DNA from 4 places in the Lysinibacillus sp. BS3 genome. Region 4 is predicted to be linked to each of the others. Evidence: riboswitches for the same ligand, from Rfam matches in the RefSeq annotation. Region 4 holds a riboswitch; each other region holds the start of a gene.
The links. Region 4 has a riboswitch for S-adenosylmethionine ahead of AAJG31_RS15020 (cyclase family protein). Riboswitches for the same ligand answer to the same signal wherever they lie in the genome.
Positions count from the first base shown of each region.

Region 1: another riboswitch for S-adenosylmethionine. It lies ahead of AAJG31_RS18325 (methionine ABC transporter ATP-binding protein); the one in region 4 lies ahead of AAJG31_RS15020 (cyclase family protein).
Region 2: another riboswitch for S-adenosylmethionine. It lies ahead of AAJG31_RS11170 (MetQ/NlpA family ABC transporter substrate-binding protein); the one in region 4 lies ahead of AAJG31_RS15020 (cyclase family protein).
Region 3: another riboswitch for S-adenosylmethionine. It lies ahead of AAJG31_RS05500 (YezD family protein); the one in region 4 lies ahead of AAJG31_RS15020 (cyclase family protein).

Region 1 covers NZ_CP154860.1:3,708,327-3,716,398, forward strand. The annotation lists gene AAJG31_RS18300 (acyl-CoA dehydrogenase family protein) at 1-1,193, shown strand, start outside; gene AAJG31_RS18305 (arsenate reductase family protein) at 1,378-1,734, shown strand; gene gcvH (glycine cleavage system protein GcvH) at 1,816-2,196, shown strand; gene AAJG31_RS18315 (hypothetical protein) at 2,288-2,629, shown strand; gene AAJG31_RS18320 (thioredoxin family protein) at 2,644-2,955, shown strand; SAM riboswitch class I at 3,012-3,115, shown strand; gene AAJG31_RS18325 (methionine ABC transporter ATP-binding protein) at 3,198-4,226, shown strand; gene AAJG31_RS18330 (methionine ABC transporter permease) at 4,216-4,884, shown strand; gene AAJG31_RS18335 (MetQ/NlpA family ABC transporter substrate-binding protein) at 4,953-5,804, shown strand; gene AAJG31_RS18340 (response regulator) at 6,007-6,879, shown strand; gene AAJG31_RS18345 (HEAT repeat domain-containing protein) at 6,876-7,919, shown strand; gene AAJG31_RS18350 (glycosyltransferase) at 7,920-8,072, shown strand, end outside.
Region 2 covers NZ_CP154860.1:2,237,755-2,245,826, reverse strand. The annotation lists gene AAJG31_RS11195 (CoA transferase) at 1-977, opposite strand, end outside; gene AAJG31_RS11190 (alpha-hydroxy acid oxidase) at 974-2,134, opposite strand; gene AAJG31_RS11185 (enoyl-CoA hydratase-related protein) at 2,149-2,928, opposite strand; gene AAJG31_RS11180 (methionine ABC transporter permease) at 2,942-3,613, opposite strand; gene AAJG31_RS11175 (ATP-binding cassette domain-containing protein) at 3,606-4,631, opposite strand; gene AAJG31_RS11170 (MetQ/NlpA family ABC transporter substrate-binding protein) at 4,739-5,569, opposite strand; SAM riboswitch class I at 5,658-5,762, opposite strand; gene AAJG31_RS11165 (DNA-binding protein) at 5,885-6,388, shown strand; gene AAJG31_RS11160 (pyridoxal phosphate-dependent aminotransferase) at 6,431-7,600, opposite strand; gene AAJG31_RS11155 (carbon-nitrogen family hydrolase) at 7,697-8,072, shown strand, end outside.
Region 3 covers NZ_CP154860.1:1,035,489-1,043,560, reverse strand. The annotation lists gene AAJG31_RS05535 (general stress protein) at 1-120, shown strand, start outside; gene AAJG31_RS05530 (hypothetical protein) at 236-592, opposite strand; gene AAJG31_RS05525 (DMT family transporter) at 727-1,626, opposite strand; gene AAJG31_RS05520 (LysR family transcriptional regulator) at 1,760-2,641, shown strand; gene AAJG31_RS05515 (phosphopantothenoylcysteine decarboxylase) at 2,713-3,387, shown strand; gene AAJG31_RS05510 (TetR/AcrR family transcriptional regulator) at 3,491-4,093, shown strand; gene AAJG31_RS05505 (heparan-alpha-glucosaminide N-acetyltransferase domain-containing protein) at 4,077-5,171, shown strand; SAM riboswitch class I at 5,342-5,437, shown strand; gene AAJG31_RS05500 (YezD family protein) at 5,508-5,663, shown strand; gene AAJG31_RS05495 (flavin reductase family protein) at 5,754-6,239, opposite strand; gene AAJG31_RS05490 (VOC family protein) at 6,389-7,174, shown strand; gene AAJG31_RS05485 (amphi-Trp domain-containing protein) at 7,545-7,823, opposite strand; gene AAJG31_RS05480 (cold-shock protein) at 7,969-8,072, opposite strand, start outside.
Region 4 covers NZ_CP154860.1:3,048,314-3,056,385, reverse strand. The annotation lists gene AAJG31_RS15035 (ABC transporter substrate-binding protein) at 1-591, shown strand, start outside; gene AAJG31_RS15030 (AraC family transcriptional regulator) at 666-2,237, shown strand; gene AAJG31_RS15025 (hypothetical protein) at 2,358-2,756, shown strand; SAM riboswitch class I at 2,838-2,943, shown strand; gene AAJG31_RS15020 (cyclase family protein) at 3,033-3,770, shown strand; gene AAJG31_RS15015 (DedA family protein) at 3,801-4,397, opposite strand; gene AAJG31_RS15010 (Cof-type HAD-IIB family hydrolase) at 4,458-5,231, opposite strand; gene AAJG31_RS15005 (DUF2225 domain-containing protein) at 5,554-6,237, shown strand; gene AAJG31_RS15000 (hypothetical protein) at 6,260-6,613, shown strand; gene AAJG31_RS14995 (erythromycin esterase family protein) at 6,753-8,072, shown strand, end outside.

The DNA of each region.
Region 1 (8,072 bases), 660 kb from region 4:
AAATTGATGGCGATAAATTCTCTGCCTTTATCGTAGAACGTGCCTACAATGGTGTTTCAGTTGGTCCTGAAGAAAAGAAAATGGGGATTAAATCATCATCAACTCGTACATTGGTATTGGAAGATGCGGAAGTACCTGTAGAAAATCTATTAGGCGAAATTGGTCGTGGTCATATCATTGCGTTCAATATTTTAAACATTGGTCGTTATAAACTAGGCGTGGGCACAATTGGCGGATCGAAACGTGCATTGGAGTTAGCTATTCAGTATACAAACCAACGTCAGCAGTTTAAGACAAAGCTTTCTGATTTCAATCTGACAAAAGAGAAATTATCAACGATGGCTTCTCAATTGTATGCTTCAGAATCATTAAACTATCGTACTGTGGGTCTATTTGAGGATCGCTTAAGCCAATTAAGCCTAGAAGAGCAAAAGCAAGGAAAAGTGATTGCAGGTGCGATTGCTGAATATGCTATTGAATGCTCTATTGCCAAAGTATTCGGTTCAGAAACATTAGACTATATTGCAGATGAAGCAGTACAACTTCATGGCGGTTATGGCTTTATGGCTGAATATGAGGTAGAGCGTATTTACCGTGATTCTCGTATTAATCGAATTTTTGAAGGTACAAACGAAATTAACCGCATGATTGTACCTGGTACATTTATGAAAAAGGCGCTAAAAGGTGAGCTGCCATTATTACAAGTTGCTCAAAATTTACAGCAAGAGCTGCTTATGCTAATGCCAGAGGAAATCGGTACAGAGCCGTTAGCACAAGAAAAATATTTAGTGAAAAATGCCAAGAAGATTGCTGTATTAGCTGCAGGATTAGCAGCACAACGCTTTGGTGCAAAACTTGATCAAGAGCAAGAAGTATTGGTAAACATTGCGAATATAGCTAACCAATTATTTGCAATGGAATCAGCTGTCTTACGTACAGAAAAAGCAATTGCTCGTGACGGTGCTGAAAAAGCACATCAAAAATTGCTATACACACAAATTTTCTGCCAAGAAGCATTCGCAGAAATCGAAAAAGAAGCAAAAGACACAATTCTTGCTTCAGCGGATGGCGATGCAGCCCGTATGACATTATCTGCACTGCGTAAGCTAACGCGTAATAATCCATACAATTTAATTGCGAAGAAGCGTGAGGCTTCCGTTAAATTAATTGATGCTGAAAAATATATTGTATAATAGTGCAAATTTAACCTAGCTATCTGCAAAAGATAGCTAGGTTTTTTTATATGAGATGGATAATCGTAAAAGGAGCGGATAAATTTGCACAACTGGTGGATAAACTTACAAAAAAGAGTGAAGTTCACCATTGAAAACAACTATGATGGTATACTACAGAAAAAGACAGAAGAGGAGCATTGTAATGACGATTCAATTTTTCCATTATCCGAAATGTACAACATGTAAAAAGGCACAGAAGTGGTTAAATGAGCATGAGGTTTCCTATGAAGAGGTACATATCGCAGAGCAACCTCCCACTAAAGAAGAATTAACAGCTATTTGGCAAGCTAGTGGACAGCCTTTGAAGAAATTTTTTAATACCTCAGGCATGAAATATCGTGAGCTTGGCTTAAAGGACAAGTTAGCGGAAATGACGGAGGATGAGCAGCTTGAGCTACTTGCTTCAGATGGCATGTTAATTAAACGTCCCATCGTGACAGATGGAAAAAAAGTTACTTTAGGTTTTAAAGAAGTAGATTTTGAGCAAGCTTGGAAATAACCGTATTAAACCTTGTATTTATAGGAGAAGTATGGCACACTGAAAGTGAATATATTACATATTTATGGAGGGGTTTTTTGCATGAGCACACCTAAAGACTTACGATACTCTGAAGAACATGAATGGGTAAAAGTAGAAGATGGAAAAGTACGTATTGGTATTACTCACTTCGCACAATCTGAATTAGGAGATATCGTATTCGTTGAGCTTCCACAAGTTGGCGACGAAATCAAAACAGATGATCCATTCGGTAGCGTAGAATCAGTAAAAACTGTTTCTGAATTATATGCACCAATCTCAGGTACTGTAGTTGAAGTAAATGCAGATTTAGAAGATAGCCCAGAATTCGTTAATGAATCACCATATGAAAAAGCATGGATGATCGTTGTTGAGCCTGCTGACGCATCAGAAGTTGAGAAACTAATGACAGCAGAGCAATACGAAGAAATGATCGCTGAATAAGACAAGCCATAATCGAAAAACGTCGGAAACTACCGGCGTTTTTTGTTATATAATGACTTATAAGTGGGGATCTCTAAATGGAGGTGGCGTAATGTTCGAGGGAAAATGCTTGATAGTAGAAGGGCGCTCAGATAAGCTACAAATTGAGCCTATTTTGAATGAGAATGTTACAATACTATGTACGAATGGTACAATTGGTGTGCATCAATTAGAAGAACTACTGGATCCCTATGAGGGCTGTGAGCTATTTACTTTTTTTGATGCAGATACTTCTGGTGATAAGCTACGTGCATTAATGGACAGACATTATCCAGAGGCTGAGCATCTGCGCACAATGCCAACATACAAGGAAGTAGAAACGACACCAAGAAAAGTGCTAGCAATGATCTTACTGCGTGCACATTTTTCAATCCATAATGAATATATTTTGTAAGGTTGCGTGAGTAAATGGAAGAATGGTCAATAGAGCAGTGGGAAGCGGCTAAACAGTCGGGAGAGAAAACTGCATTTTATTTATATACACCGATGTGTGGAACGTGTGCAGTGGCATCTAAAATGATGTCCATTATTGAGCAATTACTGCCACAGCTACAAATTGGTAAAGCAAATATCAACTTTTTGGAACACATAGCTTATGAGCATCAAATTGAAAGTGTTCCATGTCTACTCATCAGTGATGGCGGAAAAGTGACAGAAAAGATTTATGCTTTTCAATCCGTACCATTTTTATATGAATTGTTAAAAAAATCAATTGACTGAACTTTACTAGCGTGGTAAAGTATCAAATATATTACTAAAACATTAAATATATCGAACTCTTATGAAGAGTGGCGGAGGGAAGTGCCCTATGAAGCCCGGCAACCATCACAATGTGAAAAGGTGCCAAATCACCCAAAGATTTTTCTTTGAAAGATGAGAGAACGGTTTAACGTATCATACGTGACCCCTTCTACTTGTCTGTGAGTGAAGGGGTTTTCTATATGAGAAAAGGAGTATTCGCTATGATCCAGCTTCAAAATATTACAAAGAAATACAAAACAGCAAATGGCGAATTAACGGCAGTCAAAGACGTCAACCTTACTATTAATAAAGGTGAAATTTTTGGCATTATCGGCTATAGTGGTGCTGGTAAAAGTACCATGATTCGTTTATTAAACGGTTTAGAGAAACCGACAGCAGGAACAGTAACGGTGAACAATCAAGAATTTTCATCGATAAAAGGGCAAAAGCTTAGAGCAGCTAGACAAAAGGTAAGTATGATTTTCCAGCATTTTAATTTACTTTGGTCAAGAACAGTTGCCGAAAATATTGCATTCCCTTTAGAAATCGCAGGCTTCCCAAAGGCTCAACGTGAAGCGCGTGTGAAGGAATTAATTGCCCTTGTAGGCTTAGAAGGGCGCGATAAGGCATATCCATCCCAGCTTTCTGGGGGACAAAAGCAGCGTGTAGGAATTGCACGTGCATTAGCGAATAATCCAGAGGTTTTACTATGTGATGAGGCGACATCCGCACTCGACCCTGAAACAACGGATGCCATTCTTGATTTACTCGTAGATATAAATGAACGCTTAGGCTTAACAATCGTCCTGATTACCCACGAAATGCATGTCATCCGCAAAATTTGTCATCGTGTAGCGGTGATGGAGGCAGGCGAAATTGTGGAACGTGGTGAGGTATTACAAGTCTTCCAAGCCCCACAGGCGGCTATTACTAAGAAGTTTGTATCTCAAATTACAGACACTAAGGAAACACAGGATACGGTAGCACAAATTAAAACAAACTATCCAACTGGACAACTTGTCAAATTGATTTTTGTTGGTGAAAAAACAGAACAGCCTGTCATCTCACATCTTGTGAAACAATTTGATGTAGAAGTAAGTATTGTTCACGGAAATATTTCGCAAACAAAAAATGGTGCATATGGTACATTGATTGTGCAAATTGATGGCTCTCAGACAAACGTCACTGAAGCCCTTCGTTATTTAAATACAGTGGAAGTACAGACGGAGGTGATTGAAAATGCTAACTAATCTCTTTCCGAATGTAGACTGGGAAAATATGTGGCAAGCTACCTATGAAACTTTATACATGACAGCTATATCAACGGTTGTGACATTTATTCTTGGGTTAGTCATTGGTATTGTTCTATTTCTAACTAGCCCCAATCAGTTATGGGCAAATAAAATCGTTAACTTTTTAACAGGATCACTCGTTAATATTTTCCGTTCCATTCCATTTATCGTATTAATTATTTTATTAATTCCATTTACGAAGTTTTTACTAGGTACAATTCGCGGTGCCAATGCGGCGTTACCTGCTTTAATTATCGGTGCAGCACCGTTTTATGCTCGTATGGTATTAATTGCGTTACGTGAAATTGATAAAGGTGTGATTGAAGCAGCCCGTTCAATGGGAGCAAAAACTTCTACGATTATTTGGAAAGTATTGGTTCCGGAATCATTACCAGCTTTGATTTCTGGTATCACTGTAACGGCTGTTGCTCTTGTAGGATATACAGCGATGGCAGGAATTATTGGTGCAGGTGGTCTTGGTAACTTAGCTTTCTTAGACGGCTTCCAGCGAAATCGCCAAGATGTGACATTAATGGCAACTATTTTGATCTTAGTAGTCGTATTTATTATTCAATGGATTGGTGATTTAATTACCGAGAAAATTGATAAACGCTAGCACGAAAATGAGGTTATTCCGGTTTTTACCGCTAACATATTTTAAACAAATAAAAGGGAGTGTCATAAATGAAAAAGTTATTAGCAGGATTATTTTTATCAATACTTGTACTAGCATTAGCAGCTTGCGGTACAGATAAAAAAGAAGATGAAAAATCAGCATCTGGCGATCAAACAGATAGCAAAGAAAACGTAATATTAAAAGTAGGTGCTTCTAATACACCACACGCAGTTATTTTAGAAAAAGCAAAACCGATCTTAGCTAAAGAAGGCATAGACCTTAAAATTGAAACGTATACAGATTATGTTCTACCAAACCAAGATTTAGACTCAAAAACACTTGATGCAAACTATTTCCAGCACATTCCTTACTTAGAGCTACAAATTAAAGACAATGGCTATGATTTCGTTAATGCAGGTGGCGTTCATATTGAACCAATCGGTATTTACTCTAAAAAATATAAAACGTTAGAAGACCTGCCTGAAGGCGCAACAATTTTACTTTCTAACTCAGTATCTGACCATGGTCGTATGCTGTCATTGTTAGAGGCTAAAGGCTTAATCAAATTAAAAGAAGGCATTGATAAAACAGCAGCAGAATTAAAGGATATTGAAGAAAATCCTAAAAACTTTAAATTCGATGCAAATACTGCCCCAGAAATGCTTGTACAAATGTACGAAAACGATGAAGGCGATGCAGTACTTATCAATTCTAACTTTGCCATCGATAACGGTTTAAACCCAATTGAAGATGCTATTTCTCTTGAAGATAAAGAATCTCCATATGTTAACATCATCGCTGTACGTGCAGGTGATGAATCAAAACCTGAAATTAAAAAATTATTAGAAGTATTAACATCTAAAGAAATCCAAGACTTCATTTTAGAAGAGTGGAAAGGTGCAGTAGTACCGGTAAAATAAGAATTAAAAATTTTATAAAAGGGTACATAAGTTTAACGACTTATGTACTCTTTTTTATTTGTAGTTAAATTGATGAGAAACTATGTATTTTTTATGACGTCTATTTATTGTTTAGTCACATTTATTACTATAGTAATGTTGTTAATCTACGAAATAAATGATAGAAAGTAATAATAAGAAAAAACTAGATGGAGTGATTCTAATGAATGATATAAAATTCACCCATGACATCATGCAAGAACATGAAGTAGAGCGCTACTTTAAAATATGGCGAGAAAGTGTTATTAGATCACGCCTTACTATAACAGCAGTCTTTTTAAAAACAGCTAATGCTACACAACTGAATGAAAATGTGAATGATCAAGTTACCTCGTTTTTACAATCAAAAATACGCAAGACAGACTTGCTTTTTCAATTATCCGACGGGGATCATTGGGGCATCTTCTTTTTACAAAGTAGTGATGTAGAAGCTAGGGCGTTTTTAAAACGAATATTTGCCATCTTAAAAGCAGAACGGAAGTTCCAACAGATTGCATTAAAGGCCTCTATAACAGAAATAAGAAATAATAACGTTATTTTTGAAGAGCTGTTAAATAAAAATAAACAGATGTTATCAGGGGATGAGCAATTAACATGGAGTATAGCAGAGGTAAAGGATTACTGTGAGCAACCAACTGAATTAGTGAAAGTTAGTATTATTGAGCAAAACGCCATTTTTAGACAAGTATTAGAGTCAACGCTTAAGCAAATAAATATCCCTTATTTTTCTTTAGATGTAAAGGTTTATGAGGATGGCTATAGCTTTTTGCAATCGGATGATTATAAATCAGGGCATATGCATCTAATTCTTATGAATGATATTTTACCGCTGAAAAATGGCTTAGAAATATTGCATATCTTACGACATATGCCAAATGAAAAGAAATTTATTATTTATATGATGTCAGAACGCAATTCTGAAGGGGCAGCGCTTAATGCTTATGAGGGCGGTGTTGATGAATATATTGTCAAACCATTTAATTTACGTTTGCTAGAAGCCAAAATTAAAAGAACGTTTGCGAGGTTTTGGCAATGATCAAGCTGACTGTTTCGACAATTTTAGCAATAATTTCCTTTTTATTAGTTGTGCTCTTTATCTTTTTTATGTATTTACTTGTTCAGCGACAGCGTGAAAGCTATTTTGAAAAAGTTCGTGACCGTTATTTACAAAATTATTCTCAATTTTGGTATGATTACTTATTCAATAACGCATTATTTAGTATCGTATTGGTACCTAGAGGAAGCGCCCAAGTAGAAGCTATTGAAAAAATTTTTTCATCCTATTTAAAGAATATAAGGAATGAACAGGTGGAACTAAAAATTAAACAATTCTCCAATCAATATTTAAAAGCATTCTACGAAAAAGATTTATCCAGTAAACGATGGAGTATTCGAATGAATGCCCTCTATCGAATTGCAGACTTACAAATAGATGAATTGCTAACGAAGTGCCAAGAATTCGAAAAAAATAACATTACAGATGAAGAACATTTCCAGTTATTGAAAATATACTCGCTTTTCCAACCAGATTTATTTATGGAGAAAATAAAAAATTCCAATGTAAATTACGCTGAAAGTGAATATAGAAGACTATTTATATTATTAGATGATAATGTATTTATTCGATTTTTCCATGATTTTAATAGTTTGTCGGCCAAAATGCAATTTGCTGTTATTGATACTGCTGCTGTAAAAAGAAATATGGAGTATTTGGATGAATTAAAAAAATTATTACACCATGATACACCGGAAATTAACATCAGAGCATTAAAAGGGCTATATGAAATAGGAATTATTGATGAGATGGATTCCTTTGTCCCTTTTGTGACTTCTGAAATGTGGGAAGCCAGATTAATGGTTGCCAAAATTTTTAAGCATGTACCGCTTACTTACACTTATAGTTATTTAGAGCAGCTTCTTCAAGATGAGAATTGGTGGGTACGTTCCCAAGCGGCAAAAACGATTGTAGAAGATCGACATGGTATTGCCAAATTACAGCAATTCATTGAATCCTCAAATGATCAATATGCAATTGAAATGGCCCAAGAAATTGCAGCGAGAAAAGAGGGGAAGTAAATGAAAATAATTGATTATTGCATGATGTTTTTTGGGGGCATTATTTTATTTTATATGCTGTTCGTTATTGTTTCATATTGTACAATGTTCATCATTGCTTTGCTGGATTTAAGAAAACGCTATCGTCTCGATCTATCAGAGTATGATGATGCA
Region 2 (8,072 bases), 810 kb from region 4:
GGGTCATTCAATGTTTGGTCATAAGAATAGATTGGACTAGATGGTACACCATGCTTATCTAATAGTTCGAGCCAGTAGATAGCCTTATGCTTAATTAGCTCGCTTTCAATTTCTGCTTCCAGCTCCCTCACATGTTGGGCACGTGAATAGTTGGTAGCAAAGAGAGGATTGTCTAACCAATCAGGTCGATTGACAACCTTTGCCGCAAAAATCTCCCATAGCTTTTGATTGCCAGCACCTACTAGAATATAGTCATCCTGTGTTTTGAAACCTTGATAGGGCGCAGACACACGATGGGCGGTTCCTGTTCGCTCAGGTAACTCACCCTTTCCGAAGTAAGCAGCGGCCTCCCAAACAGTCCACGCAAGACCTGACTCCACTAAGGACACATCAATATATTGACCTTCACCACTACGAAGCTTATAAATATAGGCCATTAAAATCGATTGTAAGGCTGTTTGTGCAGCAGCAATATCATTCACCGCAAAGCCAACCTTTACAGGTCGTCCATCTGCTTCACCTGTCATATGCATTAAGCCACTCAGACCCTGAGCCATAATATCATAGCCACCCTTTTGACTATAAGGACCTGTTTGACCATAACCGGAAATAGAGCAGTAAATTAGGCCCGGATTGATGGCTTTTAATGTGTCATAATCAATACCCAGCTTTTTCGTTACACCTGGTCGATAATTTTCCACAAGTACATCAACAGATTGAATCAATTCTTTAAATAAAGTCAGTCCTTCAGTCGTTTTTAAATTGATGCAGACACCTTTTTTATTACGATTAACCATCATATACATATGACTTTCTTCATTAACGAATGGACCCATTGTACGGGTATCGTCTCCATTTGGGTATTTTTCAATTTTGATAACTTCTGCACCCATATCTGCTAATACCATGGTGCAATAGGGACCTGCTAAGACTTGTGATAAATCGATAACCTTTAATCCTTGTAATGCTTGTTTCATTTACCCTCAGTCCCATCCTGTTTGACTAATGTGATGTTGCGTAATCCTTTGACAGAGGTAGCACCGGCTAATGCGATAGAAACCTTTAATTCATCATAAAGATTGGTCATCACCTTTTCGACACCTTGTTGTCCCTCAAGGGCTAGTCCATAGACGAAAGGACGTCCAATTGCAACTGCATTCGCTCCTAAAGCAAGTGCTTTTAAGGCATCCATGCCACGATATACACCACTATCTAATATAATAGGAATTTGTCCATTCACAACTTTCACAATAGCAGGAAGGGCATCAAGTGAACCAATCACACCATCTAATTGACGGCCACCATGGTTTGATACAATAATGCCATCAATACCATTGTCGATAGCATGTTTTGCATCTTCAGGATGTAAAATTCCCTTCAATAATATAGGAAGGTTGGTACGTTTTTTTAGCTCTCTAACATGTTCCCAATTAAGTGTTGGGTGGAAGACATTTTGCAAGACACCTTGTACGTAGGACTCGAATGAATCATCAGGTAAAGTGGCTGTAAAAACGGGATCATTCATATAATTTCCTCTTGCATAGCCTAGCTTCAATGGTGAAAATTGATTGCGTACATCTTCTTCACGCCAGCCTAGCATTACGGTGTCGACAGTTAAAACGATCGCTTCAAATCCAGCTTCCTCCGCACGTGCAGCCATGCTAAAAGCAATTTCTTCATTAGTAGACCAATATAATTGAAACCATTTTGTTGCAGAAGGCGCAGCTTGAGCAACTTCTTCAAGAGCAAAAGTGGACACAGTGCTTTGTATATAAGGGATATTTAAAAACTGGGCGGCACGTGCAACGGCAAGCTCACCTTCATCGTGAACCATTCCGTTCATGCCCACAGGAGCAAAAAGCAAAGGAGTTGGATATGTTTTACCAAACAAATGAACCGATGTATCAACGTTTGACACATCATTTAAAAATCGGGGAACAATGGAATACTTCTCAAAAGCTGCACGATTATTGCGCAGTGTTTGTTCACCGCCAGCACCTGAACGGATGTAGCCAAAAGGGCCAGCTTCGATTTTTTCCGCTACAGCCTTTTCTAAATCTGCAAAGCAAATGGGGAAGGGGGCTTGAGCAGTTATATTTTTTAAGAGTAGATCGCCATCAGTTATGTTTGTCATCGTTACTACCTCACTTATTTATTGAAAATAGGCTTTCTTTTATTTAAAAAGGCTTGAATACCTTCGTTATAATCGTCTGAACTAAATGAATCCAAAACTAACTGTGCCAGCTCATCGTTTTCTTCAATTTCACCATCAACAATTGCTTGGATAATTTTTTTGATGCCTGCGTTTGCAATGGATGATTTACTTAATAAATGTTCAGCGAATTGCAATGTCGCCTCATCAATTTCCTCTGGTTCGTGTAGGGCCGTAATTAAACCAATATTTTTTCCTTCTTCAGCTGTAAAAATAGTAGCTGTGTACAAAATTTCCTTTGCCTTAGCGACACCAACAATATTGATGAGACGTTTCGTGCTTTCTAAATTATATACAATACCTATGTTTGCAGCGGTAATGCCTAGCTTACTCTTAGGCGTTGCTATTCTAAAATCACAAGCATTTGCTAACTCTAAGCCACCACCAATTGCTAAGCCCTGAATCATAGCAATTGTCGGGTGTGGAAATTTATAGAGAGCATCGATCGCCTTTAGAGCCAATTCATTATAGGCTTTAGCATTGTCTGTAGCATAACGAACATCTAAAAACTCGCTAATATCTGCACCGGAAGAAAAGGCTACTTCATTGACACCGCGAACAATTAAAAGTTTGATGGAAGAATCTATACGGAGCAGCTCTAGTTGGTCTACTATGGCTTGAAACATTGCCCTTGATAAAGAATTCCGTTTATCCGGGCGGTTTAATACTAACGTTGCAATATAGCCACTTTTCTCTACATAAATTTCGTTTGTCATCTTCATTCTCCTCTTAATCTTTTTTCAACTTCGCGGCGAAGCGGTTACCAATGGATTGAATGCTCTGCACAAGGATGATTAAGATAAAGACAGTTGCATACATCACATCAACCTCATAGCGCAAATGACCATAACGATAGGCAAGGTCACCTAAACCGCCAGCACCAACCATTCCTGCCATTGCTGTTGCACCAATTAATCCTATTGTGGCAATTGTTAAGCCTAAAATAATAGATGGTCGCGCTTCACGTAATAGGACATGCCAAATGATATGGCGACGTTTAATACCCATGGCTGTGTAGGCTTCTACTACTCCGGAATCCACTTCTAAAAGCGCAGATTCCATCAGTCGTGCAATATAAGGAGCTGTGTAAACAACTAGTGGAACGATTACACCTTTAACACCAATTGTTGTACCTACAATTAACTTGGTAAAAGGTAAGATGAAGAATAATAAAATGATAAATGGAACAGAGCGAACAATATTGATAAATAGATTAAAAAACTGATAGAAAAATTTATTTTCAAAGGATTGTCCTGGTCGTGTTAAAACGATTAATAGCCCTAATGGAATGCCAATCAGAATGGAGAAAAATAATGAAATTCCGACCATTTGAAATGTTTCGATAATTGCTTTGCCAATAACATCTGACCAATCTGTAAAGAAGCTTTGGATACTACTCATTGAATGCACCTCCTAATTCTTCCACTGCCACGCCATTTTCTGAAAAATATGTTAACGCCTTTTGGACAATCTGCATTTCGCCATGTAAATGCACCACAATATTGCCGACAATACCGTTTTTTAATTCAATGATATTAGCTGTTAAAATATTTGGTTGCACATCATATACCTTAGTGACTTCTGCTAATAATGGCTTACCAGTACTTTCACCAAGGAATGTTAAACGGATTACACTTCCTGAAACATTTAATTGCTCAATAAGAGAGGGGGATAAATTACGTTGTGAAATTGTATTTAAAAACTTTCGCGTTGTAGGGTGCTTCGGTTTCGCAAAAAGTTCAATCGCTGTGCCAAATTCCACAACTTTCCCTGATTCTAGAACAGAAACCTCATCGCAAATTTTTTGAATTACATTCATTTCATGTGTGATGAGCAGAATCGTAATGCCTAATTCACGATTAATTTTTAACAACAATTCAAGAATGGCTTCCGTTGTCTCAGGATCAAGTGCACTTGTTGCTTCGTCACTAAGTAAAATCTCTGGTTCCTGTGCTAAGGCACGTGCAATAGCCACACGCTGTTTTTGACCACCTGAAAGTTGATTTGGGTAACTATCTAGTTTATCTGTTAAACCGACAATTTCAGCATACTTAGCTACTCGGTTTTTTACTTCCGCCTCTTTATAGCCTAGTAGCTTTAAGGGAACTGCAATATTATTGTAAACTGTTGCTGTTTTTAAGAGATTAAAGTGCTGGAAGATCATCCCGATTTTTTGGCGTGTTTGACGTAATTCGTGAAGAGAAAGGGTCGTAATGTCTACATTGTCTATCACTACTTTTCCTGCTGTAGGACGTTCTAGTAGATTAACGCAACGAATGAGTGTACTTTTACCAGCACCACTATAGCCGATTACACCATGAATTTGTCCCTTTTTTACGTGAAGGTTGATGCCATCCACAGCTTTTATGATGCCTTTTTTCGATTTAAATTCTTTTGAGATATTTTGTAATTGAATCATGCGATTGTTTGCTCCTTTCTCAACCTTCTAAAAAGCAAGAATCTGCTCGTCTTCCCATTGGGGAATTTCAGCAGATTCTTTGGCTTTATAGAAGCTTTCTGAACATATTACCAGCTAGGGATTACAGAACCTTTGAATTCCTCTTCGATGAATTGACGCACTTCGTCAGATTGGTAAGCCTCAACGAACTTTTTAATTGTTGGATCATTTTCATTTTCAGCACGTACAACAATATAGTTCACGTATGGAGAATCAGTAGATTCCAATAAAATAGAGTCATCTTTAGGGTTAATGCCAGCTTCTAGTGCAAAGTTTGTATTAATAGCTGCTACATCTACTTCACTAAGTTGTTTAGGAATTTGAGCTGCCTCTAATTCAATGAATTTTAAATTCTTTTTGTTTTCTTCTACATCACGGATCGAGGCTGTTAAGTCTGCACCCTCTTTTAACTTAATATAGCCAGCTTCCTGTAAAACAAAGAGGGCACGTGCTCCATTCGTTGGGTCATTTGGTAAGCCAAACGTTGCACCGTCAGGAATGTCATCAAAGGATTTATATTTTTCTGAGTAGATACCCATTGGATTTAAAATCGTCTTGCCCACTGGTACTAAATCTGTATCATGGTCTTTATTAAATGTATCTAGGAAAGGCTCGTGTTGATAGCTGTTCGCATCAAGATCACCTTCAGCTAAGGATGTATTAGGTAAAACATAGTCAGAAAATGATTTTAGTTCTACTTCTAGCCCATTTTCTTTTGCTACTTTAGCGGCTACTTCTGCAATTTGTTCGTGTGGACCAGAAGTGACGCCTACAACGATTTTCTTTTCATCAATTCCTTCAGCTTGGCTTTTACTATCTTCTTTAGAGCCACAGCCTGCTAAAGCTGCTACTAATGTTAAACTTGCTAAACCTACTAAAAATTTATTTTTCTTTTTCATGAAAATACCTCCAAGATTGTTTTTATCGGTTTTTTGAAAATAAAAAAACTCTCTTACAAATTAAGAGAGGCTCATGAAAAGATGTCCTCTCTTATCTATCAAACGAAGATCGTTTGCAGGATTTAGCACCTTCCTATAAAAAGGAGGTTGCCGAGCTTCATAGGGCCAGTCCCTCAGCTACTCTTGATAAGAGATTTATAATATTTTTTTGTAATTCCGATAGAACTAATATAATTTATAGGGTATAGTAAGTCAATAAATAATTTTTAAATTTTTTATATAATTATAATATTTCGACGCAAAAGAGGGATAACAATGTCTGTAAGAGTTAATTATGGTATAGGTTCATTTGGTAAGGTTATTAGTGCTCGTTTTCTAACGGGAACAGATATCATTGAAGGGATTGAAGCGCTTTGCAAAGAGAATAGCATAGAGTCAGCAACAATTGTAAGCTGTATTGGCAGCTTTCAAAAAAGCAGCTTTGTTTATTTAGTGCCAGATGCAACAGCTCAAATTCAAGTTCGTTTTAGTGATGTGATTGAAAAAGAGGGACCATTAGAATTTATTCAAGGTTCAGGTGTGGTGTGTAAGCGAGATGGTGGATATGAGACACATTTCCATGGTTCTATGAGCGATCAATGGGGTGTTGTATCAGGTGGGCATTTAATAAAAGGGGGCAACCCTGTTATTACTGCTGACATCGTGTTGGCAGAGGTACAAGGGATTCAACATATTCGAAAATGGGATGATGAAACAGGTCATGTTCAATTTTATCCATTAGAAAATGGTTTAGGGCAACCAAGGAAAATTGAAAAATAGTAATAATCCTGTAGCTAGGGATAGCTACAGGATACGGCGTCATTATCTTTTAAACAATTGTAATTGCTCGATTCTATGGATTGCTTCACGTAAGCGCTCCTCACTAACCAGCAATCCTACGCGTACATAGCCTTCACCATATTGACCGAAGCCATTACCTGCTGCTACAGCGATATCAGCTTTTTCGAGCAAAAGATCAGCAAACTGTTCACTTGTATAGCCTAGTGGTACAGGGAGCCATGCGAAGAAGGAGCCACTTGGAGCCGTAACATGCCAGCCAATTCTTCGAGCTTCTTCAATGAGTACATTGCGGCGACGCTCATAAGTAGCTCGTAGTTCATCCGCACATTGCTGGGAAGCCGTCAGTGCTACTGCTGCGGCTTGTTGAATGGCAGGGAATTGACTACAAAACAGATGATCCTGAATTAGATTAATAGCAGCAATAATCTCGGCATTCCCTACAGCGAAGCCTATACGCCAGCCAGCCATATTATAGGTTTTCGATAATGTATACATTTCAACTCCTACTTCTTTTGCACCCTTTGCTTGAAGGAAGCTAACTGGTTTATTACCGTCAAATCCTATTGCCCCATAAGCAAAATCATGTGATACGATAATATTGTGCTCCTTCGCAAAGCGAACGGTCTCTTCAAAAAACGCAAGTGATGCTGTACCACCTGTAGGGTTGTTCGGGTAATTTAAGTAAAGAAGCTTTGCTTTTTCTTTCACTTCATCAGGTAATGCATGATAATCAGGTAAGAAATCATTTTCAGCAAAAAGGGGCATTACTTCAAAATTGACGTCTCCTAGTACAACACCTGATAGGTAATCTGGATAGCCAGGATCTGGTAAGAGCATCGTGTCACCAGGGTTTAACACAGCTAAAGGTAGCTCAACTAGACCAATTTTTGTTCCACCAAGAATCGCTACCTCTGTATCTGGATTTAGTTCTACCTGATATTCACGTTGATAAAAGTCCGCAGCAGCTTGGCGTAATTCAGCGAGACCTCTAAATGGTGAATATTTGTGGTTTTGAGGATTTTCAGCTGCTTCCTGTAATGCTTGAATGATGTGAATAGGCGTTGGCTGATCGGGATTTCCTTGCCCAAGGTTAATGACATCACGCCCTTCTTCTAGAGCCAAGTTTACTTTTTGAACGAGTGCTGCAAAAAATTGAGTGGGTAGTTGCTGTAGTTTTTTAGAGAATTCCATGCATGATCACCTTTTTCAGAATATAATAATTATTATTGAAGAATATGAAGCAAATAGTATTACTTTTTCTGTTAATTGTCTAGAGGAGGAATAGAGATGAAAATCGGTTGTATTCAATTAAATGTTGGCTTTGGCAAAGTTGAAGAAAATTTTGAACGTGCCGAGGATAAGATTCGTGAAGCTGCAAAAAATGGGGCAGAAATCATAGTGTTACCTGAAATGTGGAATACAGGCTATGCTTTAGAGAAACTGCCTGAGCTAGCAGATATCAATGGTGAGCGGACAAAGGCCTTTTTGGCTAAACTTGCTAAGGAACTTGATGTACATATTGTAGGGGGCTCTGTTTCAACAAAGAAAGGCGATAAATTTTATAATACGATGTATACCTTTGATCGTAATGGAGAACTTGTTGGGGAATATAGCAAGGCACATCTTTTCCGTTTAATGGACGAGCATCTTTACTTGGAAGCAG
Region 3 (8,072 bases), 2.0 Mb from region 4:
GAACATGAGGATGATGTCGATACACTCCAAACATATCCAGAGACTGCTGAAGAGCAAGAGGAGCGTTTAAGAAATCAACAGCGTATGGCAGAAGCAGAGCAATATAGAAGATTTTTATAATGAATCAAACTAACGAGATATGACTATTCCTTGCTAGTTTGAATATAGACAAAGTCGATTGTTTCGACTTTGTCTATTATTTTATCTAGCATTTCTTGAAAAGAAGGGCTATTTTTTAAATGCCATCTTTATATTTAGAAATGTTATTTTTCGCATTTAGTATTGATAGAATAGGATCACTTGTTTTCTTTTTAAAAGGTTGCGAAAGCAGGTCTTGTAAATTAGTAGATTCTCTCATATCAAGGCTTTGTTTGGTTTCCATGAGGAGAACCCTTTGTCCTGTTGGTTTGACAAGGTATTGACGTACATAGCCATTTTCGTATCTGACCTCAATTTTCGATTTGTTCTTTTTTTCGTCTTCCTCTTCACGGCCACCGACATGTCTCATTAAATCCAGTAGGTTTTGTGTTTGAATTGGTTGATTATCCTTGGTTGGTAAATAATATGACGTATGTAAGGTTTGAATTTGCATGTATGAATCTCCTTTATTTTCGTACCTGTAAAAATTAGTCTATTTTACATGTAATCGTGCTATAAATTCAATACATAGTAAAAGGAAGCTTGAGAAATAACTCTCAGCTTCCTCTTTTATTCATATGCACTATATTATTGTATGACTTTTTCCTGTGCATCCTTTTTCATAAAACGTAATACATGGAAATGCTCTAATTGTGCTACTAAATTCCCTATAAGAATGAAGCTGCCACCAATCATTAATTTCATTGTTATGCCTTCTCCGATAAACATCATGGCAAACATAGCGGCAAAAATTGGTTCTAAGGAGAATATAAGACCTGTATGTGTAGCAGAAGTATACTGTTGTGCAACAGTTTGACCCACAAAGCAAAACGCACTACAGATGATGCCAAGCCCTAAAATAGCAATCCAGGATATTGCTGAATTTGGCATTGTTGGTGTTTCGAATAGAAAGGTTAACACAAGTGCATAAATTCCAGCAAAGCCAAGCTGATAAATTCCGTATGAAATGGACTCTACATTTCGTGTGAATGAGCTATTTAAAAGTAAATAAATTGAATAACATAACGCAGCAATTGCTACTAATAAATCACCTTTATGGAATGTGAATGAGCCGTGTGCTGTTAAGACGGTAATACCAATCATGGTACAAATGATTGCAAAGCTAACTGCTCGAGAAGGTAATTTTTTTTCAATAAAGCTGCTGAAAATCGGCACTAACACGACCGTTAGGCTTAAGATGAAGCCAGCATTTGAAACAGAAGTAGATTGTAAACCAAATAAACTTAACGCGAACACAATGAATAATAAAAATCCTTGAATAGCCGCATATTTTAATGTTTTACCATTTACTTTGATCATCCGTTTGTAAAAAATAAGTCCTGCTACGAAAAATGCGATGATACAACGTAATGCCACCACATTATAAACTGCCAACGTTTCTAGCCCCATGACCATAAAGGTATAAGAGAGCCCCCAAAACATTGTGACAATAACCATCAATACATTTGCTTTTCCTTGGATACTCATTATGTTCACCTACCATCTGTGTACTAAAACAGTTTTATACTAAAAATTACTATATATCTTGTGTTGTGATTAGTAAAACGAATGTTTATAATGAATAGGATTAAAAAAATTCATGTATATAGAGGGATTGCGGATGAGCTTAGTGAAATATGAGATTTTAACAAAGGTGGCAGAGGTGGCAAGCTTTACAAAAGCAGCTGATGCGCTAGGGTTAACACAATCTGCTGTGAGTCATGCCGTGTCGAGTTTAGAAAAAGAGTTTGGCTTTGCGCTCATTCATCGAAGTCGTGTGGGTGTGACATTAACGAGTGAGGGACAAACAATGCTAAGGGCAATGCGTCAGGTTTTGGATGCTCAGGAATTATTGCAACAGGAAGCAGCTCACATTCATGGCGTGACACGAGGTAAGGTTCGAATTGGTGTGATATCGAGTATTTCTTCCAATTGGATGCCAGAAATTGTTCGAATTATGGATAATCAATTTCCAGGGATACAGGTGGAGTTACGAGAGGGAGATTACTATGAAATTGAACAATGGCTTTTAAGTGGTGAAGTAGAAGCAGGATTTTTGAATGGTCAAAAGTCAGAGCAATATCAGTTCACTGAGCTCCAACAAGACCCATTATTATGTATTGTTTCGGATAAAAGTCCATTGTTTGATAAGACAGAAATTGATATCGTAGATTTAGAGGATATGCCATTTATTATGACTTCCTATAAAGGGACAAATGATGTCAAGGTGCTATTAGAGCAATATCATGTTAAGCCGAATATCCGCTTTGAGCTTTCCGAGGAGGTAGGGATTCTTTCCATGATTTCTCATCATTTAGGGATCAGTATTTTACCTCAGTTGGTTATTCAAAATTTACCGCCAACATTGAGAGCGATTCCGTTAAAGCAAGGTGGCTACCGAACGATTGGTATTGCCATGAAACACCATGCTTCGCCCGTCACAAAGAAATTTGCAGAGATATTAAGTGCTTGGCTAAAAGAACAAAACAGCTCCCTAAAATAGTGGCTATTGAAGCCTATCCTTACATTACGTTAAAATAGTATTTGTATATATTTCAGAAAATAGGTGAGTGTATGGGGACATTACAGGGCAAAACCGTACTCATTACAAGTGGGGGAACACTTGAAAAATGGGATCGTGTACGAGGTCATACTAATTTATCAAAAGGCACAATGGGGTGTTATTTAGCAGAGGCGGCGCTGGCTGCTGGCGCTAACGTAGTATACATGCATGGTTACTTTGCACAGCTCCCAGAAAACCAAAATGATATGACATTGATACAATTTGAAGGCATAGAGGATTTAGGACAAAAGGTACGTCATGCAGTTCAACAACAACATGTCGATATCGTTATTATGGCGGCTGCGGGCTCTGATTGGGTCATTGACAAAGTATATGATCAATCAGGTAATTTAATGGAGGAAACGGGGAAAATGCCTTCTGACGAACCACCTATTATTCATTTTAAAAAAGCACCAAAAGTATTAGGTCAAATTAAGGGATGGCAACCGAATGTAACGTTAGTAGGCTTTAAGCTCGAAGCAACGAATGATGAGGAATTCTTGTTAGCTCGTGCCAGACTGCGTATGGAAACAGCCAATGCACAATTTATGGTAGCAAATAGCTCTCAGTCTTTATATGGGGGGGATGAACCTCATTGGATTGTACCTGCTGATGGACAGCCTCTTAAAGTAATGGGCAAGCAAAAAACAGCAGAAGCTTTAATGATGTATTTACAAAATCAATAAATGTGAACTGTGTAGAGAAATATTTCTACACAGTTTTTTCTTGTCTAAAAGGTTAGCATCCTATAATATTTACTTAACGGTCGGTAAAAAAAGGAGGGTAATAATGGGAAATAAAGAACAAACTTTTCGCAAGATTATAGAAATTGCTTATGTGATGTTTGCGGAAAATGGATTTGAAAAAACAAGCTTAGCAATGATTGCTACAGAGGTCGGTATTTCAAAACCAGCCATTTACTATTATTTTCAATCAAAAGATCAATTAATCGCTTTCATATTTGATGAATTGTATAAAGAAATTCAACATGATGTTGCTGTGGATTATAAAGAGCTTTCTTCTGCTAATTTTAAGGAGGAATTACTTAAGCTAGGCTATAAATCTATTGAGGCACAGGACAAGGACCCTTATTTTAATAAAATATTTAATCAATATGTACTATTAGCGGCCCGCGATGAAAACTATAAAAGACAATTAGTAGAGCTAGAAACCAGTTTTTTAACGAGCTTTGTTGCTATCCTACGATATGGCGTACAGCTAGGCGTGCTAGAGGATACTCCACATATAGAAGCGAAGGCACAGATGCTAGCCCTCGTCTATGATAATATCGGTAATTTCATGTTAACAGGCAACCAATTGAACTATAGGGCTATTTGGAAGGAGGCAGTGAATAGCGTTATCCAAGGGGGCAAAAATGACAAAAAGAAATGATGATCGGCGCATTGAAGGTCTTGATTTTGCAAGAGCTCTCGCCATGCTTGGCATGTTCATTGTCAATTTTGGCGTCATAACAGATTCTACAACGAATGGTTCAACATGGTTAATTGCCTTCCAACATCTTTTCGAGGGACGTGCTTCGGCCGTATTTGTCATGCTAGCAGGAATAGGGACAGCCTTAATGACTCGTCAGGCTAGAGAGAGTAAGGACCCAATCCTTCTTCGTCAAAATCGACTTACTTTGTGGAAGAGGGCGCTTTTGTTATTTACGATAGGGATAATATTATATGCAATCGGCTGGACAGGAGATATCTTACATTATTATGGCGTGTATATGTTTGTTGCTGCTTGGTTGATTGCCCAATCCAAGAAAATGATGATCTTCATAATTGGTGCCATCCTTATCCTTTCACAATGGCTTCAAATTCAATTTAGTTACCTTGCTGGTTGGCATCCAACATATGTGCTACTAGAGTATCTTGATTTTTGGACACCAGCAGGATTTATAAGAAATTTGATGTTTAATGGCTATCATCCACTATTCCCCTGGATTTGCTTCTTTCTGATAGGTATGGTAGTGGGCACATTAGATTTAACAAATCATACATTAAGAAAAAACTTACTGGTGATAGGTTTATTGTTAGTCATCATGACTGAGACTTGTTCAACGTTATTCATTAAGATGACAACCATTCATTTATTAGATGTAGAGAGTGCATTGTATTTATTTGATACAGGACCGATTCCACCGAATATGATGTATGTCCTATCTAATTCGGCTTCGGCTATTGTTATCATTGTTGGCTCCATCTATCTTGTAGAGACATGTAAAAATAAGGTTATTCAATCTTTCATATTAACAGGACAAATGTCTTTAACGCATTATGTTGGCCATGTTGTTATAGGCATTGGAATACTAATTATTTGCCAAAAGCTGGAGAACCAAACACTTGCTTTTTCCATGCTGTATGCCTGCTGTTATTTTTTAGGATGTGTCGTTGTTTCTGTATGGTGGAGGACTAAACATCATCGAGGCCCACTTGAATTCATGATGAGGAAATGGAGCTTGTAATAAATTAATGGATTGCCATCTATTTCTCACTGACTAGGCATAAAATACTTTAGGTTTAGGGAGTCTTTTAATCTAAACGACATATTGCATAGTATTCAACTAGGTTTTCTAATATTTTGTATTGACATTCCTATAGCAGAATTATAGAATTATTTTCAAGAAACGCAGTACTCTTATCAAGAGAGGTGGAGGGACTTGGCCCAATGAAGCCTCGGCAACCGAACAACAGGTGCCAAATCCAACAGATGGTGTCTGAGAGATAGGAGGGGCTATCAATCAGTTTGATGCGTTGGCCTCTTTATGAACAATAAGGATAAAAAAGAAGGGGTGTATCGTATGGCTCAGTCAGTAAAAGTAGATGATAAGAAACTAGAGGCAATTGCGAAGGCGATTCAAAATCTTGAATTTGGTGAAGTGCATATTACGATTCAAGATGGTGTGATTGTGCAAATTAATAGGCTTGAAAAGCAGAGATTTCCGCAGAAAAAATAACAATGATTTCAGTAGAACTTATGTCAAACGGCCACCTATAAGCATGAAGGATTTCCTGTGCTTACAAGTGGCCCTTTTTTTGTGTAAAGACTAGCTATAAAAGCTTTTTGGTATGGGACCGATATGACGGCGATGATAAAGCAAAGGCTCTTTTTGAGCATTTGTAATGTCTACGACCTGCCCAATAAAAATGGTATGGTCGCCAGCATCGATTTGCTGAAATGTTTTACATTGTAAATTAGCTGCTGTATCATGTAAAATCGGTAGTCCTAAAGAGGAAGTTGACCATTTTGCTTGTGCAAAGCGATCAGGGATTTTACTGGCAAATAGTGTACATAAATGCTCTTGATCACTCGCTAAAATATTGACCGCAAAATTTGGCGCAGTCGTGAAATAAGGATGGAGCTGAGATTTTTTATCGAGTGACCACAAAATAAGGAGCGGGTCGATTGAAACAGATGCAAAGGAATTGACGGTTAAGCCAATCGGTTTTGTGTCATGACATGTCGTGACAACTGTTACGCCTGTAGGATAATTACCTAATGCCAATTTAAAAGCAGCTACTAAATCTGTCATTCAAATCACCTCTTTATGAAATTAGTGAACGGAGTTTGTAGGTAAACGAAACTTTTTTTCATATCCTACTAGTAACTCCTTTTCTTGAGTAAATTTTAAACTAATCAAACATACAGGTAAAGGTAATGGGGAAAGAAAGGGGAATGGCCATGACTTTATATTTTGATCATTTGGTTCATCAAGTGGAATCACCAGAAAATATAAAGGTTTTCTTCAATAAACGAAATGTCCATACAGTGAATGGTGGGCAGCACACGATGTGGGGGACTTATAATACGTTAAGCTACTTTGGCTTAAGCTATATTGAACAAATTGCTATCTATGATCGTGATTTATTTGAGCAAGCGGCACAATACCCATATTCCCTACATTATACGTTTAAACGTGATCAAGAGCGCCAGGGATTTTCTCGAATTGCTCTGCGCACAAAAAATATTGAGGAAGAGGGTCGACGCTTGCGAGCATTGGGCTATGAAGTATATGGACCAGATGCATGTAGCAGAACAAGACCAGATGGCACTGTGGTAGAATGGAAGCTACTGCATTTTGGTAAGCCAGATCTGCCAATTGATTTTCCATTTTTGATTGAATGGGCGGAGGAAGATGAAGAACGTTTGGTTCAATTAAAGGCAAGTGGTGCCATTGATGTCAAACAGGCTATAACGATGGAATCCGTCCAATTCTACGTCAAGGACATGCAGGCAACAGTTAAGCTGTGGCAAGAGGTGTTACAGCTACCAGTGCCTACGCAATATGAGCAGTATTTGTCACTACAGCTACCGAATATGCGCTTAGATTTCTATGAGGAAGAGAGCGCGATGACAATGACACTTGGTCATGTCAAAGAGGGACCATTTGGTGTGACATTAAAGGATCCTAAACGAACAAAGGAAACTTTAGTTTGCCCTGGTGCTTTTTATTGGATAAATCGATAAGGAGAAAAGGCTGGGCCATAACTAACTGGGACCTTCATTAAGCCGAATAATCTTTAAATTAACAAACATGATAACTAGAAAAACCGAACTATTCCGAAACACTTCGTAAGCGTTTTAGTGGATAGCTCGGTATTTTTATGGGCTGAAACACTTTTGCTTCCGCCTTTTTACATAAGTATTGAAAAACAAAACCATCAATAGAATTTCTGATGCTGGCTACTTGCTTTCCTGTGGATTTAGCGTTACAGAGGAGACCCTGGAGCGAAATCACCCCAACCTTGCTAAAAAGTTTTAGCTAGTGACATGATCTTTAATTCAACAATATGGAAAAATCCACTTCATCAGAAAAGTGGATTTTCGTTGCCAATTATTATTCAATTGTCATTTTTTTCGGTGTTTCTGTACCTGTATACCAATCAAATTCAATTTCAAATGAATGCTTGTCGCCCTTTTTTGTATAGGAGTATTCGATTTTGAGCTGTTCACTTGGGCTGACAACTGTTGGCTCTGTGTCTTGAACAAAAGTGAATTCACCATTTTCTTTAAGCTTTTTTGCAATCGTTTCCAGTGTTGCTGCAAATTCTGCTACACTTTGTCGTTCTTTATGCTTCAAAATAACTTCAGTCATGGGTTTATTTTGTTTTTGCATCGAAATCCCTCCTTACGTCTTGTTACTTCTATTATAACATGGAGGGGGCATTCAGCTTATAAAACAATACAAAAAGCGGATGAAGGAAACGATGCATTTCCTAATCCGCTGCTAATCTGGAACTACATGGATAGTCCCATTACGCTTATAGTTTTACAACATTTGATGCTTGGGGTCCACGATTGCCTTCCACAACATCAAATGAAACCTTTTGACCTTCTTCAAGTGTACGGAAGCCTTCCTCCTGGA
Region 4 (8,072 bases):
GCGGACAAGGCAAAGTATGATGAATACTCAAAGGTAGCGCCTACTTACCGCTTGAAAGAAGATATTCTACAAGATCCACGTGAAATTGCGAAAACAATAGCTGATGTTTTAAATATTTCCGATAAAGCAAAAGAAATGGTTGATCAATATGAGCAACGTGTTTCCGATTTAAAAGCAAAACTAGATGAATCAATCGAAGACGAAACAGTTGCTGTTGTACGACTAAATGTAGCAGATAATACATTAGCGTTATTTGGTATTAAAAATCGCTACTCTGGCTATATTTACACAGAGACAGGCTTAACACCACATCCATTAGCCCGTGATATGACAGAGTTTCACGAGGTTTTATCAGAAGAGGCTATCACGGAATTAGATGCGGATCATATCATCCTTTTCCCTTCAAACGGAACATGGGATTCTAAAGAAAACCAAGAAGCCATTAAATGGTTAGATAGTACACTATGGAAAACACTCCCTGCTGTAAAAAATGGGCATGTTTATATTGCTGATCGCACATATTGGCAATCTGGCGCAATCACAGCCAACTTGCTAAAGTATGATGATTTAGAGAAATGGTTCGTCAAATAATTTTCCAAAGAAAGCTCTTAATGAGGGCTTTCTTTGTGTTGTTCTGCCAATTCAAAAAAAGGGGTGAATTATTAATGGGTAACTTAACACATGTTTATACGTTACAAAATATCTCTTATTCAATTCAACCGTCAAAAAAGTTATTGATTAGTAGTGATTTCTATACACTTTTTATCGTAATGAATGGTAGCGGAAAGCTAGCCATAGATCATGACACCATTCATTTTAGTGAAGAAAAGTGCATATTGATTCCGCCAAATAACACGGTTAGTATCCACATTCAAAGTGAACACCTTTGTTTTTATCAGTTACAATTCAACATTGTCAATCTCAGCAATAGTCAAAATTCATATAGTCATTTTACAAGTATCAGCGAACGACATCTTCTCCCCTTTTCACAATGTCATAGACTGCTAGAAGTCATCTATCAAAACCGGTTAGCGGAGGATGAACACACGATTTTTGAACAGCATGTGCACTTTCAAGAGCTGATGTTATTACTCTTACATCAAACCATACCCAAGCAGATGAAAAAAAATGATCGCCAATCTGTTGAGCAGTCCGTTAACCATTTACAAAAACATTTTGAAAAAGAGTGGACGGTTGAGCAGCTAGCACAGCTAGCTGACGTACCAAGATGGAATTATACGCGCATTTTTAAAGATATTACGGGACAAATTCCTCTTCACTATTTAACTAAACTTCGTATTGAAAAAGCTAAGCATTTATTAATGACAACAAATGATCGAGTATTTGAAATTAGCCAGTCTGTCGGATTTAATAATGAGTATTATTTTAATCGTCGCTTTAAGGAACATGTCGGCATCTCTCCAGGACAATATCGAAGAAATCAAAGCAGCCATATACGTGTATTTGCACCATTCTTAGAAGATTTCTTTGTTGCGCTTGGGATTACGCCAATTGCTCAATTCAGTCATTCAAAATGGGGGAAACAAGACTATTTAGGTCTACAGAAAGTGCCAGATATCGATGTACAAAATAGAGAAATGGATCGACTCTTTTACTATAAGCCAACTTTAATTATGTTAGATTCTGGTGTAGAGCGTTGGGAATCCTTTCAGCACTTAGATGAAGTAGCCCCCGTCTGCCATCTTTCACACCCTGGAGAGAATTGGCAATCTACTTTATTTAAAATTGCAGATCTAACAGGAAAAACCTCCTTGATGCAAGACGTAATCCTACAATATGAAGATAAAGTACAACAAGCAAAAGGAATTCTTAGCAAATCTGTTTATGGGCAAAGTGTAGCATTTCTCCGTATTTCAGCCATTGGCATTACTCTATATGCGGGTCCTAAATGTGGCTATACGGGCCCCATTTTATATCGTGACTTAGGTTTAATGCCACATTCACTAGTATGGAGTATTCCGCACAATCAACGTAAAGCACAACTGAAATTTGCTCAATTGTTGCAATTAGATGCTGATCATTTATTTATTACCTTTGATAAACAACATTCCATTTATGAAAATGAGGAACGTGCTATTTTAAAAACTCCTACTTGGAAAAACCTAGCTGCCGTTAAAAGCAACTGTGTCTATGAAGTAGACTTTTTAACATGGATGAATTATGGCATTTTATCACATAGTAAAAAAATTGATGATGTCTTAAATGTACTTGGCTAAAAGGAAGCTTACTTTAGCTTCCTTTTTAAATGATTAGGACAAACATTGCACTGCTAATAACACCGAAAGCCGTTTTGCTACATAAGATAGGATATCAGTTATAGGATAGGAGGAATGACCTTGTATTACAATCCTTATCCGTATTTTGTGCATCCCTATCATTATCCAACATCGCCTATCGCTAATCATTTTGCCACTAGACCCTTTTCGCAACATCTAGCAATGCCGACCAATAATCCTTTTCCACCTGTCGATACACACAAATTAAAAGCTTCAGCATCACGGATAAAGGCAATGATGCAGCAAGCCCAATTACTTACGGATAAAATAGATAGCTCCCAACAATTCGCACATGATTTAATGAATGCTGCTCAACTTTCAAATAAAACAGAGGTTGAAAAATTAATCACATCAACAGGCATTACGATGAAATTTGAAACAAACTATACACCAGACAGTTTTAGAATACGTCTTATTGATAATGATTGTTGTGGAGTCACCTTAAATTTGAATTGGTGAAAATTCCTAGTGAACTTGTAAACTATAAAAAACTATGCTAAAGTGTTTGTATTGTTATTTCTGAAAATTCTTATATTACTTTTCTTATCAAGAGAGACGGAGGGATTGGCCCGATGAAGTCTCAGCAACCAGCTAACAGTATGGTGCTAATTCCAATTGGCAAAATGATCAGCCTTGAAGATGAGAAGAAGAACTACCGTTGTTGCAGCAGGAGTCCTCTTCTATTAGGGGACTCCTTTTTATTTACAACTATTTTTACAGAAAGCAGGGAAATCGATGTCTAATGAACTTTTACAAGCATTGCAATTATTAAAATCGAAACAGTGGGTTGACTTAACACATACATTCGGCCCTAATTCACCACATTTTTTTATGTTTGAGGACGCTAAATTTGAAACGTTATTTTCTCATAAGGACGGTTTCTTCGCTCAACAATTCACGTTCCCTGGTCAATATGGCACACATATCGACCCACCCATTCATTTTGTGCGAGATACTCGCTACTTAGAAGAATTAGAACTAAAAGAGCTTGTTCTTCCCCTTGTTGTTATTGATAAATCACAAGAGGCTGCGAGCAACCATGATTTTTCATTAAGTGTTGAAGATATTCTTGATTTTGAGGACAAGCATGGAGAAATTGAAGCAGGAACATTTGTAGCATTACGCACAGATTGGAGTAAGCGCTGGCCAGATAAAGAGGCTTTCAGTAATAAGGATGCAGATGGACATAACCATATCCCTGGCTGGGGTTTAGAAGCTTTACAGTTTTTACTAAAAGAACGCAAGGTAAGCGCAATTGGTCATGAAACTTTCGATACGGACTCTGCTGCTGATTTTCGTAAAAATGGCAAGCTAGATGGCGAATATTTTGTACTTGACCAAGACACCTATCAAATTGAGCTAATGACGAATTTGGACAAGCTACCTGCGAAAGGCGCTATCATCTTCAATATCGTACCTAAGCCAGAAAAAGCATCTGGCTTCCCTGTGCGCTCATTTGCTATTTTGCCATAACATAAAAGTCGGTATAGCGTATACCGACTTTTATGTTTGTCCATTTCTTTTTTTGAATAGAAAGTAAACAATGAGCATCCCTACAATAAATAAAAGGATAAGATAGATACTATAATGAGTCAGATAGTATCCAACAAATCGCCATTTCTCTCCAAGCATCTTTCCTAATGATATAAATGTGAACGTCCAGATAAATGCCCCTGTATAGGCAAAAAGCGCAAACTTTCTATAAGGATAATTATTAATAGCCGCAATATACGCTGTCAAATGACGTACCCCGGGGATAAAATAGCCAATTAATAATAGGGTAGGTCCTATTTTTGTAAACATCTTTTTCGTAAAGTCAATTTTTTGCTCTGTAATATGAATTTTAGGCCCATATTTCTGCAATAACGGTAAGCCAAAACGATAACCAATATAGTAGCTTAAGGTAATGCCTCCAACCGCACCAATCATTGCACTGACTAAAGCAGGAATATGTTCAAGACTTTCTCGGTAAACACTATAGCCTACATAAGTTAGAAACACCTCATCAGGAAGTGGCACCCCTACAATACCTCCAATTAGAATCACGATAATTCCAAAGTATCCGTAATGTTCAATTAGAGACTGCACGTGATGTGCCATAAATCATCCCACCTAAATTTATTAAAATCTACCTGCTATATATAGTGTAGCCTCAGCGCTCTAAATGACTTGAAGCTGACGTAAAGCAAAATTGATACCGCCATCCGTAGATGTCTTTGTAACAAAATTCGCAACACTTTTTAGAGCTTTACTACCATTTCCCATGGCAATTCCTACTCCTACATATTCCAACATGTCAATATCATTATCCCCATCCCCAAAGGCAATCGCATTCTTAGGGTCAATATTGAAATGATCAAGCACCGCTTTAATAGCTATAGACTTCGAAACATCCTGCTGTAATACATTCACAATATAAGGATGCCAACGCTGTAAAAATATATTCGAAACTTGGCTAGTATATCTTTTTTCAGCCAGCTCATCCGCATATAGACACATGAGAAAAACCTCTTCATCTACAATTTTTTCATTTATATGTGGAAAATCCCGTAAAGATAAAGTTTCTTGCATCGCTCTTAAAGCTACTGGACTTTGTATGCTATTCATGGATAGCTGCTCTGTAAAAAATGTTAGGCTATGCTGCTGTTCCTGTGCAAACGCCTGTACATTGTGGACAATTTCTTTGGCAATCGGAGTTTTATGTATGACAAGATCCTTATGTTTCACATAGGCCCCATTTGCAGTAATAAAGGTTTCAATCCCCAGCGCTTTTAACTCATAACACATAGATAAGGGTCTTCCAGTAGCCGCTACAAGATGGATTCCTTTTTCTTGCAATAACTGAATAGCTTGTTTTGTACTTTCTTCCACACAGCCATCCTCGTAATTAATCAATGTGCCGTCTACATCAAAAAACACGATATTATACTTCATTTTGAGAACCTCCTTCATAGTCATTTAGAACCAATTTATAATTTTTCTCCCATGAAATATGTGAAAGTATTTTGACAAACTTTAAGCAAACTATATAACTTCCTTTTGCACCACCGATAAAAACTATTACAAGCGTATTTATAATAATATTTAACTAAAAATTCCTTGAATATTTTTATTTAATAATTCTAAAGGAGTATACCAAAGAACACAAAATTGTTAAAATAAAAGATAATATCTTAAATACATTGAACGATAAAATCTGACGTATAAATAGAACAAAAGAAATAAAATTTTAGTGCACGCAAAGGAGTTGATTCTTATGGCATTTAACATTTACTACTATGAAAGTAGTGTGGATTGTAAATTTTGCAAAAAGCAGTTTACAACATATAAAGTTCGCCCTAATCGATATAAAATTATCGAAGAACAGACGGATTTCATGCCTGTTTACGATGGCCTAAACCCTTTGCTATATGAAGTTGCCGTATGTCCACATTGTGGCTATGCCTACCATAAATCTATGACACGGACATATGGACCTTTCATGCTACTCATTGATGAACTATACATTAAAGAGCTCCAGAAACCTATGGATATCTGTCAGGAACGTACAATTGATGATGCCATTATCAGTTTTAAGCTCGCCTATTTAGTATCCCGTGCATCAATGGAAGAATCTCTTTTAATGGCGAATTTCGCTTTAAAAATTGCTTGGCTCTATCGATTAAAAAAGGACGAAGAATCCGAAAAGCGTTATCTTTTTGCAGCTAGAGACTTTTATAGTAAATCCTTTGCCTCTAATCAAGAAGGTGGAGAGAGAATTCAGTTTTTACATGCTGAATTAAGCCTTCGACTTGGTGATATTCCTGAAGCAAAAAAAGGATTTTCACGCTTAATCGCTGATCGAAATGTTTCGCCAAAATATCGCAAGCTTGCACGCAATCGTTGGGAAAATTATAAATATGACGAACAACCCATAACAATTAATGAAATCATTAATTAATGGGACGAGGAGATGATTAATTATGTTGCTATTTCAAAAGAAAATTGATGTGAGAGAAGAGGATATATTTTCAGAGCTACATCATTTTTTATTAAGAAAAAATAATCGCTACCTAACAAACGAAGAAGTTGTCGCTCTAACAGGCGTATCATCTGAGCTGCTTTACAAATGGGTAAAAGCAGGTAAATTAAAGAACTCCATTTTTCCTAATTTAGGGGCTCCATGCGAACGATGTGGACAGATTACGCAAGCTAAAATTTGCGTGAGCTGCTCTTCCTCCATTGTTGGGACATTAAAACAAGAAGAAAAGGATCGTGCATGGTTTAACCAAATTCAACGTAACCATGTAAGAGCAAGTACGTATCATTATAAATAGCATTCCAACATCTCCATCAATTGGAGGTGTTTTTCTTTTTTACATACTAAATTTAAACTAATTTTAAACAAATTCTTCCTAAACTTTAAACTTGCCTTTCTATAATTAGTATCAATATAAAGTGAAGGGCTGATAATTAATGAGGAAAGCTAGGAAGCATAAGGTTTTATTAAGTTTTGCACTGGCAAGTTTAATGACAGTAAGTGGAGTAGTAAATGTCTCTGCTGCTGTCCCTGTAAATGAGCAGATTATTAAAAACGATTCTGCCGTCAAACAAGCTAGGACTTCTAATGAAACATTACTTGATTGGAAAAAATGGGCGAATGACCATGCATACAGCCTGTCATCCATCCAGCCTGAAACGTTTGACGGACAAAAAATTCCCGCTAACAAATTTGACGATTTAGAGATGCTAAAACCTTTATTACATGATAAACGTATTGTCTTTTTAGGGGAAAGCTCTCATGGAGTGGCGCAATTCAATCTAGCGAAAACACGTTTAATACAATTTTTACATCAAGATATGGGCTATAATGTCCTTGCCTTTGAAAGTGGTATGGGTAATGTGATGAATGCTCAAGGACAAATTGATAAACAAGCAGCTCTACAAACAATGAAGGATGCCATTTTCGGCGTTTGGTGGACAAAAGAAACTTTGCCTCTGTTTGACTATGCAAAATCGACTCAAGCAACAGAGCAACCTCTTGTACTTACTGGCTTCGATATTCAACAGCAAGGAGCATTTACGAACGGAGATTGGCTGCAAAACCCTAAGTTGGCTCAGCAATTCGATGAAGCTGAGAAGCAACTTGCTGAATGGAGCTCGGGAAAAGATTTGAAGGGCTATCAAAAAGTAAAAGCTACTATAATTGATGTATATAAACAGGTAAAATCACAAATACAATTCAAAGAAAAAGAGCTACAGGCAGCTTATCCAAAAGAGCCTCATATTGTAAAACTAATGGATCGCACTCTAGCAGATCGTATTCGACTAGCAGACGAATATATAGAGTTAACAATTCAGTCCAATATCGACATTGAACAAAATAATATAGAATCATTTTTGCAAACTATGGAATGGCGAGATCAAGCGATGATGGAGAACTTACTTTGGTTAGCTGAAGAGGTGTACCCTACAGAAAAGTTTATTGTATGGGCTCATAACGATCATATTCGTAAAGCACAATCGGATGTAATGGGATCTCCTTACCCAGTTAAATTAATGGGGGAACGTTTACCTGATATCTATAAGAAATATAGCTATGTATTAGGTCTATACATGACTAGTGGAGAGACAGCTAATAATATGGGAGAACCTATGCCTGTTTTACCTCCTGTCAAAGGATCTATTGAAGATATTCTGTCTTCAACAAATAAACCTTACACATTCATCGATTTACGCAATCGACAAAATGAACGAGGCAACTCATGGATGTTTGAACCACGCTTATCCTATAGT